2 linked regions of the Hamadaea flava genome follow. The protein of the gene in region 2 interacts with the protein of the main gene of each other region in a pairwise test. Links are inferred from orthologs where the notes say so. Each region holds a gene or a part of one and is shown on either strand. Other genes may lie near its edges.

Region 1 (5,484 bases), 890 kb from region 2 along the record:
TGGAGCCGGGCGAGGACCAGGTCCCAGATGTGTTCGCGGCCGTAATGGTCGTCGTCGTCCACCTTGGTGAGCAGGCTGCCGGAGGCCATCCTGGTGGTGGCCGCCAGAACCTCACCGAATCCGGTTTCGGGCGGGAACGAAGCCAGGCGTATCGGCACCGGGAGGCTCGTCAGCCGGGCGGTCTGCTCGGGCGTCAACTCGATGCCGTGCAGCCCTACCACCAGCTCGAACTCGGCGTAAGTCTGGGCGGCCAGGGCGACTGCGGCGGCCACCGCGCGCTCTGGACGACGGCTGACCAGCACAGCCGACACCGACGGCGGCCGCGCGACGGAGGGGTGCCGGTCGGCCACGATCTCGCGAAGCCGCAGGGCACTGGCGTGGTGACGCATAGCTGCCCGGCGTTGACCGACGCCGTGGACCTCGCGATCGAACGGGTCCGAACCGTCCAGGCCGGTGTCGAAATAGCCGAGGAGTTCGGGATGCAGGCGCGCACGGACATCGCTTGGCAGCTCAGGGGTGTGCAGGACGAGACCGGTCATCGCAAGCTGGGCCAGCACCGTCGCGCCGAGCTCGCCCGGCGCCGGGTCGCCGACGAGACTCGCCGAGCCGACCTGTGCCAAGGCTGCGGCCTGCCGCTCGTCGAGCACCTGGCCGGCTCGCCCGGCCACAAGGACGTGCGCACGCCCTGGCCGCAGGAGGCACCAGTCGTATCCACTCTCGGCCGCCGTCATATGCAACTCCGCGTGCGGCACCGTCAGCAGCGTCTCCTGCCGACCGCGAGGATTGGCGCCGGCCACGTCGACCAGGACGAGCCCTCCGGTCTCGTCCCGGATCACGAAGTCGTACGCCGGAAGCGGCCCCACGTCCGGACGTGCCGACTCGGCGGCGTACGCCGAGTCCACCGGCAGCCAGGCCGGACGGGGACCGTCGACGAGCACATCGGCGGTGAGTACGCCCGGTAGCGGCCGGACCGGGCTGAGCAGCATGAGCGCAGCGCCCAGCAGCCGCGAGACTGGTACGGGCCGACCGAACGTCCAACTGAGGACCACCCTGCCGTCCCCGTCCGGAAGACTGAGCTTCTGCCGCAGCAGCCCCGTCAGGGCGGGCGTCCGCCCTACCCAGTCCGGCCAGGGCCGGCTCCACGACTGAATGGTGAGGTCGAACCCGGTCGCCTCGTCTGGCGTCAGGTGGCTCGAGACGAGCCGCCGCAGCTCTCCGACGGTGCCGACGGTGATTTCCACTCGGCCCGAGTCTGCTGCCATTCGGGTCGCATCGCCGGCCCGTTCGCTCCAAGCCGGGACCGAACGCTTCTGACGGGTACGCCGTTTGACGGCGCGCAGGACGTTGCGTACGCGAGCCCGCAGCGGCGTCGACGGCAACGCGCGGACGGCCGGAGCTGGTCTGTCCTGCCTCACGCGACACGCCCCCTCGATCGAACCCGGTCCGCGACGGGCCCGGACCGGCTGGGCATGCTAACACGGCGGCCCTGGCCGTCCCGGAAATCGCCTGACCGTCGGTGTAGTGGCAGGCCGGTATCCTCTGGTTCCATGTCGATCCCCTCGGATGCCGATCCAAGCATCGATCCCCAGGAGATCGCCCACGGGGGCGATAACGTCGAAGACTCGGATTCTCAGGTGGCGCCGCCGTCGGCCGCTCCGGCGCCGAAGCGCCGCCGCTGGTTGCGCGTGACGCTGTGGAGCCTGGTGACGCTGGCGCTGGTCGCCGCTGGCAGCGTGGTGGGGCTTCGGCTCTACCTCAAGTCGGTGGAGAACAAGGTGACCCGGGTGGACGCGTTCGCCGAGGTCGTGGAGTCCGAGCGCCCGGCCAAGCCGGTGCAGACCACCAAGGCCGTGAACCTCCTGATCCTGGGCAGCGACTCACGCGACCCGGACACCGACGGTTCCCGCACCGACACGATCATGCTGGCGCACGTGGCGGCCGACCGCTCGAGCGCGCAGATCGTCTCCATTCCGCGCGACACCTGGTTGGACATTCCCCGGGCCAAGAACGGTCACGGCGGGGTGAAGGCGAAGATCAACGCCGCCTTCGCCTGGGGCGGCATTCCACTCATGGTGCGGACCGTCGAGGCGTACTCGAAGGTGCGGATCGACCACGTGGTGGTCATCGACTTCGCCGGGTTCGCCCAGGTCGTCGACGCGCTGGGCGGCATCGAGGTGGACGTCGAGAAGAACTTCACCTCCATCCATCCGCCGTACCGGAAGTTCAAGGCCGGTCCGCAGCATCTGGACGGTGCCGAGGCGTTGGACTATTCCCGTCAGCGCAAGCAGTTCGCCAACGGCGACTTCTCCCGGATCAAGCATCAGCAGCAGGTCATCCGGGCGGTTCTCGCCAAGGCGACAAGCGCCGGCATCCTGACCGATCCGGTCAAGCTCAACAATTTTCTGAAGGCCACCGCCGGGGCGATCTCCGCCGACAAGGGTTTCGACCTGTTCGGGACGGCTATGGAACTACGCGGAATGAACACCAGCCGCATTCGGTTCATCACCAACCCGACCTCGGGCGGCGGCTGGGAAGGTACACAAAGCGTGGTGTACGCCAACAAGGCGGTCGCCGCTTCCCTCTTCGAGGCGATCAACAACGACACCGCCGCGACCTGGCAAGCCCCCAAGTCGTAGCGCTCTCGGCCGGCGGCTATCGGCTGACGGGCTGGCGCTCGGTGCCGTCGCCGGTCGCCTGGGCCGGGATCGTGACCGTGGCGATGCCGCGCAGCGTCATCAGACTGGCGAGCAGACCCGAGAACATCACCATCACACCGAGGCCGATCGCGGTCGCCGACGGCAGCACGATGCGTACGGTGCCGGTCGGATCGAGGTCGCCGAAGCCGGTCTCGCCCCACTGGCCGACCGCGAAGGCCGTTCCGGCGATTCCCACCGTGATCAGCAGCAGACCATAGGCGGCGCACCGTTCGAATTTGAGCAACGTGACCCAGCGATGCAGCCGGGCACCCCGGGTGATGCCCTCGACTCGGCCGTAGACCTCAGCGAACCCGCCCACCAGAATCAGCTGCGCCCCGACTAGGACGGCGAAACAGGCGTAGACGAGGACGTTGACGTCCATGCGCACGCCGCCGATCGCCACCGGCCCGGGCGTCAGCGCGACAACGCCGAGCATACCCACCAGGAACAGCACCGTCCCCGGCCAGACGACTGCTCGCTGCGGCGCGAAGACCAGGAGGAAGCGCAGGTGACGCCAACCGTCCCGCCAGGTCCGCAGATGGGGCGGTCGGCTGCGGCCGTCGCGGTGCAGCCGGGTCGGCACCTCGGTGATGTCGTACCCCGCCAGGGCGGCCCGGACCACCATCTCGGAGGCGAACTCCATGCCCGGCATGCACAGCTGCAGCGCGCGTACGCGGTCGCGGTCGAACCCGCGCATGCCGCAGTGGAAGTCCCGGACCTTCAGTCCGAACAGGACCCGGCCTAGCCACGAGAGCACCGGGTTACCGAGATAGCGGTGCAGCGGAGGCATCGCCGCCGGCGCGATCCCGCCTCGGAACCGGTTGCCCATGACGATGTCGTGGCCCGCACGGAGGGCCGTGACGAACGGCTCGAGGTCGGTCAGGTCGTAAGAGTCGTCGGCGTCCGCCATGATGACGTACCTACCGCGAGCGTGTTCGATGCCGTTGATCAGGGCGCCGCCGTAGCCGCGCACCGGGGCGGCCACGACCCGAGCCCCGGCCGCCTCCGCGATCGCCTGCGAGCCGTCCGTCGAACCGTTGTCGCTGACCAGCACCTCGCCGCGGATGCCGAGCGACTGCAGGCTGATCTGAGCCTTTTCGACGCACACCTTCAGCGTCTCGGCCTCGTCGAGGCAAGGCAACAGGACGGTGAGTTCAAGGGGTTCGGACATCTGGTCTCCCGGCTACATGGCTACGCCTGGACTCGTGCACCGTCGATCGAGGAGGGTGGCGACGGCGCCTGCAAGATACCGGCGTTCCAACCGGCGTTACCGGTAGCTCAGACGAGGTCCGGGAACCAGAGCTTGATCTCGCGCTCGGCGGACTCGGTGGAGTCCGAGGCGTGCACCAGGTTCTCGCGGTTGGACAGCGACAGGTCGCCCCGGATGGTGCCGGCGGCGGCCGCCCGGCCGTCGGTCGCGCCGACGAGCGTACGCACGACGGCGATCGCCTCGTCGCCGGTGACGATCGCCGCGACCAGCGGACCCGAGGTCATGAACTGCTTCAGCGGCGGGTAGAACGGCCGCTCCACGTGCTCGGCGTAGTGCGCGTCGGCCAGCTCGGCGTCCATCGTGCGCAGCACCAGCGCATCGATCCCGAGCCCCTTGCGCTCGAGCCGGCTGATGATCTCCCCGACCAGCCCCCGGCGTACCGCGTCCGGCTTGATCAGTACGAGCGTGCGCTCGGCCACGAGCATTCCTCCTGGGTTTCGGACTGCGCCCTTTTTGTGAGCGTGGTTCATCAGCAGACTACCGATCGAGTCGGGCAAGCCACCGTGAACCCCCCATCAGCCACACCCGATCGGCCCTTCCGAAACGCCACGACGCCCCCCTATGTTTACTCAAGACGCCGACTCCCCCCGCTGTGGCACGATCGGGTCGTTGGGGGACGCGGTCGCCGGGGAGGGACGAAACGTGGCAAACGGCCAGCGGAAGAAAGTCGGGGCAGTACGCGCGACCGGTGCGGTGGCCTTGGGCTCACTCGGTGTCTTCACCGCGATGGCCGGCCTCGGACTGACGAGCTGGCCGCTCGGCGCCGTCGGCGTCGCGATGCTCATCCTGGCCGTCGCCCTCATGCTGACCTCGTCGTTCCGCGGGGCCGACCGGGCGTTCGTCGTCGGCACGGCGCACGTGCTGGAGGCGACCGAGCCGCCCGCGACGCTGACCCACGGCCGGATCGAGATGCACCTGCAGATCGAGGCCCCCGGCCACCCGCCGGCGTCGGTGCGCGTACGCGATCCGCGGGTGCCGGTGGCGAAGTGGCCGACCGTCGGCGACGTCCTCCCGGTCCGGGTGGCCGTCGACGACATCCGTCGCGTACGCGTCCTCTGGGACGAGATCCTCACCCACACGCAGCGCTACCAGGACGACGCGTACTCCGAGTACGAGGGCCTCATAGACGACGAGGAACCGTTGTACGACGATCGCACGGGCCACCAGGCCGGGCCGATGCGGTTCGAGGACTACGACGACGACGACGATCGCGAGGACCTCGCCGGCTACCGGGACTCCGACCTGGCCGACGAGGTCGCCGCCGCGCGAGCCGCGCAGGGGCCGCCGGCCTACGAGGACGGGCCGGAGGGGCCGGACCTGCCGCTCCGCCGTCGTCCCAGCCCACGCCGCCGCGGCGAGCCCCGTCGCGACGACGTACGCGAAGAGGCGGCCGAAGGTGCGGGCGCGACGACCCAGGTGCTCGAAGGGCAGATCATCGACGGGCCGGAGGCCGGACCGGAGGCGCCCCTGCGGGTCGACGTCATCGACTTCTCCGAGGCGACCCCGTCCGCCCTGGGC
Region 2 (8,071 bases):
CGGATCGTCACCCCGAACGTGGACATCCTGCGGCTCGCCGACAGCGACCGGCCCATCGCGGCCGAAGTCCGCAGCTTCCTCGACGATGCGACCCTGGTGGTGGCCGACGGCATGCCGCTGGTGTGGGCGAGCAAACTCGCCGGAAACCCGCTGCCCGAACGGGTCGCGGGCGCCAGCCTGATCTGGACCGTCTCGCAGGCGATCGGGGACATCGCCGGATCGGTCTACCTCCTCGGTGGCGCGCCGGTGCCGTCCGCGATCGAACCGGAGGAGGGCGACGACTGGCTGCTCATGGCGTCCGCCGTGGGCGTCGCCGGGCGCAGCGCCGACGGAGCGCACCGCGCGGCCGCCGAACTCGCCGGCGCCTGCCCGGGCCTGATCATCGCGGGCTGTGCCGCGCCACCGTTCGGCTTCGACGCCGACCCCGACCAGTACGCCCCCGTCCTGGACGCCGTCATCGCGGCACGCCCGGACGTCTGCTTCGTCGGCCTGGGCTTCCCCCGGCAGGAACGGGTGATCACCGACCTGCGCGACGCCCTGCCGTCGACCTGGTTCCTCGGCTGCGGCGCGGCGATCAACTTCATCGCGGGCGAGCAGCAGCGCGCCCCGATCTGGATGCAGCGCAGCGGCCTGGAATGGGCGCACCGGCTCGCCCAGGAACCCCGGCGGCTCGCCTCACGCTACCTGCGGCACGACGCCCCGTACGCCGTCCGCCTGCTGGCCGGCGCCGCCCTCCGCCGCCCCTAACCCTGCTCGCTTTCCCTGTAGATCACGGTTACGCGTGCTTCCGAGGGCCTCGGAAGCACGCGTAACCGTGATCTGCATCTGACAGTGCCGCCGCGTGAGGGTGTATGTTGGAACGTGTTGGGAAACGTGCGAGTGTGTGGAGCGGGGTGAAGGGATAGTGCTGGCGGCACAGCGGCAGTCCGCGATCCTCGACGCGGTCCGCTCGACCGGGGGCGTACGCGTGGCCGACCTGGTGGACCGGTTCGGCGTGTCGGACATGACGATTCGCCGTGACCTGGAGATGTTGTCCGATCGTGGGCTGATCCTCAAGGTGCATGGGGGTGCGACGGCGCTGCGGCCGGGGGCCACCGAGGAGCCCGGGTTCGCCGCCAAGGCCGAGCTGCATCAGCGGCAGAAGGACGCGATCGCGGAGAAGGCCGCCGGGCTCGTCCAGCCGGGTACGGCGATCGCGCTGTCGGCCGGAACGACGACCGCCCGGCTCGCCCAACGGTTGACCGCGGTCGAGGGCCTGACGGTGGTGACCAATTCGATCCCGGTCGCCGATCTCTTCCACCGCGCCGGCCGCCCGGACCAGACGGTCGTGCTGACCGGCGGTGTGCGTACGCCGTCGGACGCGTTGGTGGGCCCGATCGCGAGCGCGGCGGTCCGGAGCCTGCACGTCGACCTGTTGTTCCTCGGCGTACACGGGATGAGCGCCCGCGCCGGGTTCACCACCCCGAACCTGCTGGAGGCGGAGACCGATCGGGCGTTGATCGACTCCGCCCGGCGGACGGTCGTGGTGGCCGACTCCTCGAAGTGGGACGTCGTCGGCATCGCCACGATCGCTGATCTCGCGGCGGCGCACGTGCTGGTCACCGATGATCAGCTGCCCGACGAAGCTCGCGAAGCCCTCACCCACGCCGAGATCGTGTGAAGCGCACGCGAGATCGTATGAAGCGCACGCCGAGACCATGCGAAGCGCGCCCCGAGACCATGTGAAGCGCACGCCGAGATCATGTGAAGGAAAAGATGAAGCACACCTCGATCCGCTTGGCCGACGGCCGGGAGCTGATCTACTTCGACGAGGCCGACGACGCCGTACGCGCCTCGGTGGACCAGCGGGATCTGGCCGCGCCCCCCGCGCCGACCCAGCTGCGGCGCGACCCGTTGACCGAGGAGTGGGTGGCGATCGCGAGCAGCCGCCAGGGTCGCCCGCTGCTCCCCCCGACCAGCGAGTGCCCGCTCTGCCCGTCGAAGCCCGACTATTTCACGGAGATCCCGGCCGACGACTACGACGTCGCGGTCTTCGAGAACCGGTTTCCCTCGTTCTCCACCAGCGCGGCGATCGAGCCGGGGAGTCTCTCGGGCGAGCCGCCAGAAGTGCGGTCAGACCTGAGCGACGGCTACCCGAGCACCCGGCCCGGCGTCGGCCGATGTGAGGTCGTCTGCTTCACGCCGGACCACGAGTCGTCCTTCGGCAAGCTGCCGGAGAGCCGGGTGCGCACCGTCTTGGCGGCGCTGGCGCAGCGTACTGCCGAACTGTCCCAGGTTCCGGGCGTCGAGCAGGTCTTCTGCTTCGAGAATCGCGGGGTCGAGATCGGTGTCACGATGCACCATCCACACGGGCAGATTTATGCGTACCCCTATGTGACGCCGAGGACCCGGCAGCATCTCGCGGCCGCGCGCCGCCACCTCGCCGCCACGGGCCGCAACCTCTACGCGGACGTCCTGGCCGCGGAGATCGCTGACGGTGCGCGCGTGCTCGCGCGCAACGACCACTGGACCGCCTTCGTGCCGGCCTTCGCGCGCTGGCCGTTCGAGGTCCATCTCGCGCCGCACCGCCAGGTCCCGGACCTCGCCGCGCTGTCCGACGAGGAGCGCGAGGCCGCAGCCCCGCTGTGGCTTTCACTGGTACGCGGTTTCGACGCGCTCTTCCACAGCGCCATGCCATACATAGCGGCCTGGCATCAGGCACCGGTACGCGAGGACCGGGAGCTGGCCTATCTGCACCTGCAGCTGTTCAGCATCCGGCGCGGGCCGGGGAAGCTGAAGTACCTGGCCGGGTCGGAGTCGGCGATGGGCGCGTTCGTCAACGACATCCCGCCGGAGGAGGCCGCGGCTGCGCTCCGTGCCGCAATGCAGGCGACCTTGTCGTAGGTCCCAGCTAGTGTCGGGGGCATGCGACCGCTGCATGTCACGCTGCCCGACGCCGTCCTGAGTGTGCGCCACTTCGGGGAAGGCGCGCCTGGTCGTGGATTCCTGCTGGTCCATGGGCTGGCTTCCAACGCGCAGCTGTGGGACGAGACGGCGACCGCCCTGGTGGCAGCAGGTCACCCGACCTGGGCCGTGGACCTGCGAGGGCACGGCGACTCGACGCTGCCCGACCGCGGCTTCGACACGGCGACCGCCGCGAACGACCTCGCCGCGGTCTGCGCCGCACTCGACCTGCAGTCGGTGATCGCCGTCGGGCAGTCCTGGGGCGGCAACGTCGTCGTGCGGTTCGCCGCCGAGCATCCGGATCTGGTGTCGGCGGTGGCATTGGTCGACGGCGGCTGGATCGACCTGGCTGGTGAGTTCGCCGACTGGGCCGACTGCGAGCAGGCGCTGCGGCCGCCGTCGGTGGACGGGATGCGGGCCGGCGATCTCGAGGCGTACCTGCGGAAGGCGCATCCCGACTGGTCCGACGCCGCCGTCTCGGCCACGGCGTACAACCTGCGTGAGCTGCCGGACGGGACGGTCGAGCGGCGGTTGCCGATCCCCCGGCACATGGAGATCGTCCGGGACATGTGGTACCACCCCGTCTGGGACTGGCTACCCCGGATCACGGCGCCGACTCTGCTGCTCCCGGCACTGCCCAACGACCCCGTCCGGGCGGAGCGGACGCGCGCCCGGGTCGACCGGGCCGCCACCGCGCTGCCCGACGCCCGGGTCCAGGCGTACGCCGGCGGCGACCACGACCTGCATGCCCAACGGCCCAAGGAGCTGGCCGCCGATCTGCTGAGCCTGGCGGGGTGAACCGATGACCGAGTTGATCGTCCTCATGGGATCGGGCGAGACGACGCCCACCATGATCAAACCGCATCGAGCGATCCTCGACCGCGTCGGCGACGCTCCCGCCGTCCTGCTCGACACTCCTTACGGCTTCCAGTCCAACGCCGACGACATCTCCGCGCGGGCGGTGGCGTACTTCAAGGCCAGCGTCGGCCGGGACATCGGCGTCGTCTCCTGGCGCCGCCGCGACCTGCCGGCCGTCGAGGCCGAACGGGCGCTGACCACCATGCGGCAGGCCGAGTGGCTCTTCGCCGGTCCCGGCTCCCCCACGTACGCGTTGACGCACTGGCGGGACACGCCGATCCCGGGTCTGATCACGAAGTCGAAGGTCGTCGTCTTCGCCAGTGCCGCAGCGCTGACCCTCGGGTCCCACGCCATTCCGGTCTACGAGATCTACAAGGCCGGGCTCGATCCGCACTGGGTTCCGGCGCTGGACATCTTCCGCGAGCTGACCGGCGTACCGGCGGTGATCATCCCGCACTACGACAACGCCGAGGGCGGCCACCACGACACCCGGTTCTGCTATCTCGGCGAAGGCCGGCTCGCCCGGATGGAGCAGTGGCTGCCCGAGGAATCGGTGATCGTCGGCATCGACGAGCACACCGCCGCCCTCGTCGACCTTCCGACCGGATCGGTGCAGGTCGTCGGCCAAGGCGGGCTGACCTTGCGGCGACGCGGGGAGAGCCGCGTCTACCCCACCGGCAGTACGCTGCCGCTGGAGGCGCTCGCCGACACCACGGCCGCGGCCGCTGTCGCTCCCCCCGCCCCGGCGTCGCCTACGGGACCGCTCGCCGAACCCGGCGCCGCCTCCGTCGGCGAAGTCGCCGACGCGCTCGACGCCCGGTTCGCCACCGCACTCGCCGCCCAAGACGTGCAGGAATGCGTCGCCATCGCGCTCGAACTGGAGACCGCGATCGACGACTGGGCGGCCGACACCAACGTCTCCCCCGACCACGAGCACGCCCGCAGCCTCCTGCGCGGCATGATCCTGCAGCTCGGTCAGCTGGCGACCGACGCGCACGAGGCGATCCCCGCCCTGCTGACCTCCGTACGCGCCGCCCGCGAGCTGGCCCGGGCCAACCGGGACTTCGCGATGGCCGACGCCCTCCGGGACGCGCTGACCGGAGCCGGCTTCACCGTCCAAGACCAACGCCTCACCTGACCCCGTTCTCTCCGCGCGATCATGAACTATCGGTCGTGATCAACCGGCGTGTCGTGTCCCCGCGACCCTGATCAACTCCCCGACAGCATGATCGCGCCCGGGATAAGGGACGGGGCGGACTCCCATCGGAGCCCGCCCCGGGGAAGGGACAGCAGGTGAATTCACTTCGGGTGAGTGCGGCTGGCTCCGCCCTCACTATTCGTAACGAATCACCCAAACCGGAGTAACGCGGTCAGGCCGAGAGTCGCTTGGCCAGGTTCGTGTCGAGGGTGTTCATGAACTCCTCGGTGGTCTGCCACGGCGCGTCCGGAGCGATCAGCAGGGCGAGGTCCTTGGTCATCGCGCCGCCTTCGACGGTGTCGATGATGACCTGCTCCAGCGTGTCGGCGAACTCCGTGACCGCCGGGGTGCCGTCGAGCTTGCCCCGGTGGGCCAGACCCCGCGTCCAGGCGAAGATCGACGCGATCGGGTTGGTCGAGGTCTTCTGGCCCTTCTGCCACTGCCGGTAGTGCCGGGTGACGGTGCCGTGGGCCGCCTCGGCCTCGACCGTACGCCCGTCTGGCGTCATCAGGACGGAGGTCATCAGGCCGAGCGAGCCGAAGCCCTGGGCGACGATGTCGGACTGGACGTCACCGTCGTAGTTCTTGCAGGCCCAGACGTAGCCGCCTTCCCACTTGAGCGCGGCGGCGACCATGTCGTCGATCAACCGGTGCTCGTAGGTCAGGCCCTTGGCGTCGAACTCCGCCTTGAACTCGGCCTCGAAGACCTCGGCGAAGATGTCCTTGAACCGGCCGTCGTACGCCTTGAGGATGGTGTTCTTCGTCGACAGGTAGACCGGGTAGTTCCGGAGCAGGCCGTAGCTGAACGAGGCGCGCGCGAAGTCGCGGATCGAGTCGTCGTAGTTGTACATGCCCATGGCCACGCCGCCGCCGGGGAAGTCGGCGATCTCGAACTCCATCGGCTGGCTGCCGTCGGCCGGGGTGTAGGTGACGGTCACCTTGCCGGGGCCGGGGACTACGAAGTCGGTCGCCTTGTACTGGTCGCCGTGCGCGTGACGGCCGACGACGATCGGCTTGGTCCAGCCCGGGACGAGCCGCGGCACGTTGCTCATGATGATCGGCTCGCGGAAGATCACGCCGCCGAGGATGTTGCGGATCGTGCCGTTCGGCGACTTCCACATCTTCTTCAGGCCGAACTCCTCGACGCGCGCCTCGTCGGGCGTGATCGTCGCGCACTTGACGCCGACACCGTGCTGCTTGATGGCGTTGGCCGCGTCGATCGTGACCTGGTCGTCGGTCGCGTCACGGTGCTCGATGCTGAGGTCGTAGTAGTGCAGGTCGACGTCGAGATAGGGCAGGATCAGCTGCTCTCGGATCTGCTTCCAGATGATCCGGGTCATCTCGTCGCCGTCGAGCTCGACGACCGGGTTGGTCACCTTGATCTTCGCCATGGTGCCGGGCGCTCCCCTCGGAGGTGTTGGCAAGTCGCATTAACAGTACGAGCGTACTGCCATTGACTCCGAGGTGCCGACCGGGGGCGGGAACCCCGCCAGGATCACACCCCCAAATCGGCCGAAACCCGCTCAGGCGCCCCAGTTCACCTCGCCCCGACCGGCGTCCTGGAGGGCGGCGTTAGCCTGGGAGAACGGGCGGGAGCCGAGGAAGCCACGCGGATTCATCGGGCTGGGGTGCCCCGCCTCGACGACCACGTGGTTCGGGTTGCGGACCAGCGCCGCCTTCTTCCGGGCGTAGCTGCCCCAGAGCAGGTAGACGACCCGGTAGGGCGACTCGTTGACGGCCTTGATCGCGGCGTCGGTGAAGGACTCCCAGCCGTGGTCGGCGTGGCTGGTGGGCTTGCCCTCCCGCACGGTCAGCACCGCGTTGAGCAGCAGTACGCCCTGCTGCGCCCAGGGGGTCAGGTCGCCGTTCGACGGCGGCGTCACGCCGAGGTCTTCCTGGATCTCCTTGTAAACGTTCCGCAGCGACGGCGGAACCGAGACGCCCGGCCGGACGCTGAAGCTGAGGCCATGTGCCTGGCCCCGCTTGTGATAGGGATCCTGCCCCAGAATCAGCACCCGGGTCTGCGCCGGCGCGCACAGCCGGAAAGCCGCGAACAGATCGTCGAGGGGCGGATACACCGTCTGGGTGGCGTACTCAGACTCCACAAAGGACGACAGGCGTCCCACGGCCTCCAGATCGAGGTGTGGCTTCATGACGTCCCGCCACTCACCAGGCAGCAGTTCAACGAGGTCAAGTCCCATAGCCCGACACCCTACCGTCCACCCCCGACAAGCAGATGGGGGCGGAGAGCCCGCCCCCATCCACGGTACGTCAGAGGCTGACGATGTCCGCCTGCTTGGCCCGGACGGCCTCGGCGGCCTCCTTGAGCCCGGCCAACTCCGAGTCCGTCAGCGCGGTCTCGACGACGGACTTGATGCCGGCGGCGCCGATGGCCGCCTCGACACCCAGGTAGACCCCGTTGATGCCGTACTCACCGTCGACCCAGGCGCAGACCGGCATCACGGCGCCGCTGTCCTCGGCGACCGCCTTGGCCATGCGGGCCGCGGCCGCCGACGGCGCGTAGTACGCCGAGCCGGTCTTGAGCAGCGCCACAACCTCGGCGCCGCCGTTGCGTGTACGCACGACCAGCTCCTCGATCTTGTCCGCGGGCAGGAGGTCGGTGAGCGGCTTGCCGTCGACGGTGCACTGGGACGGGACCGGGACCATGGTGTCGCCGTGCGAACCGAGGGTCAGCGTCTTGACCGACTTGACCGGGACGTCGAGGGTCTCGGCGACGAAGTTCGTGAAGCGCGCGGTGTCGAGCATGCCGGCCTGGCCCATGACCCGGTTCTTCGGGAACTGGGTGGCGATCTGGGCGAGGGCGGTCATCTCGTCGAGCGGGTTGGAGACGACGATGACGACGGCGTTCGGGGCGTGCTTGGCCACCTGCTCGGCGACGCCACGGACGATCTTGGCGTTGACGCCCAGGAGGTCCATGCGGCTCATGCCGGGCTTGCGGGGCAGGCCGGCGGTGATCACGACGATGTCGGAGTCGGCGATCGCCTCGTAGCCCTCGCCGTTCGGGCCGGTCGTGACGCCGACGATCTTGGTCTCGAAGCCTTCGATCGGGCGG

The links. Proteins that work in one complex are often made in the same cells at the same time.
Region 1: the proteins of HDA40_RS25440 (region 2) and ndk interact in binary tests that used the Escherichia coli proteins (3 or more experiments, as listed by UniProt). The link is inferred for Hamadaea flava from one-to-one orthologs.

The regions. Positions count from the first base shown.
Region 1 is NZ_JAMZDZ010000001.1:6,278,928-6,284,411, reverse strand. What follows is about bases 2,681-5,484. They hold ndk (nucleoside-diphosphate kinase), read right to left. Parts: upstream 4,386-5,484; coding sequence 3,975-4,385; downstream 2,681-3,974. Other genes in these bases: HDA40_RS42255 (VOC family protein), read left to right, coding at 4,609-5,484; HDA40_RS29455 (glycosyltransferase family 2 protein), read right to left, coding at 2,681-3,867. In the rest of the region: HDA40_RS29465 (hypothetical protein), read right to left, coding at 1-1,415; HDA40_RS29460 (LCP family protein), read left to right, coding at 1,548-2,636; more of HDA40_RS29455, read right to left, coding at 2,653-2,680. UniProt on the Escherichia coli protein: Major role in the synthesis of nucleoside triphosphates other than ATP. The ATP gamma phosphate is transferred to the NDP beta phosphate via a ping-pong mechanism, using a phosphorylated active-site intermediate.
Region 2 is NZ_JAMZDZ010000001.1:5,392,332-5,400,402, reverse strand. The notes cover bases 5,361-8,071. They hold HDA40_RS25440 (uracil-DNA glycosylase), read right to left. Parts: upstream 7,200-8,071; coding sequence 6,522-7,199; downstream 5,361-6,521. Other genes in these bases: mdh (malate dehydrogenase), read right to left, coding at 7,270-8,071; HDA40_RS25445 (NADP-dependent isocitrate dehydrogenase), read right to left, coding at 5,361-6,389. Also shown: HDA40_RS25470 (WecB/TagA/CpsF family glycosyltransferase), read left to right, coding at 1-747; HDA40_RS25465 (DeoR/GlpR family DNA-binding transcription regulator), read left to right, coding at 905-1,660; galT (galactose-1-phosphate uridylyltransferase), read left to right, coding at 1,756-2,883; HDA40_RS25455 (alpha/beta fold hydrolase), read left to right, coding at 2,905-3,741; HDA40_RS25450 (hypothetical protein), read left to right, coding at 3,746-4,939; more of HDA40_RS25445, read right to left, coding at 5,172-5,360. UniProt on the Escherichia coli protein: Excises uracil residues from the DNA which can arise as a result of misincorporation of dUMP residues by DNA polymerase or due to deamination of cytosine.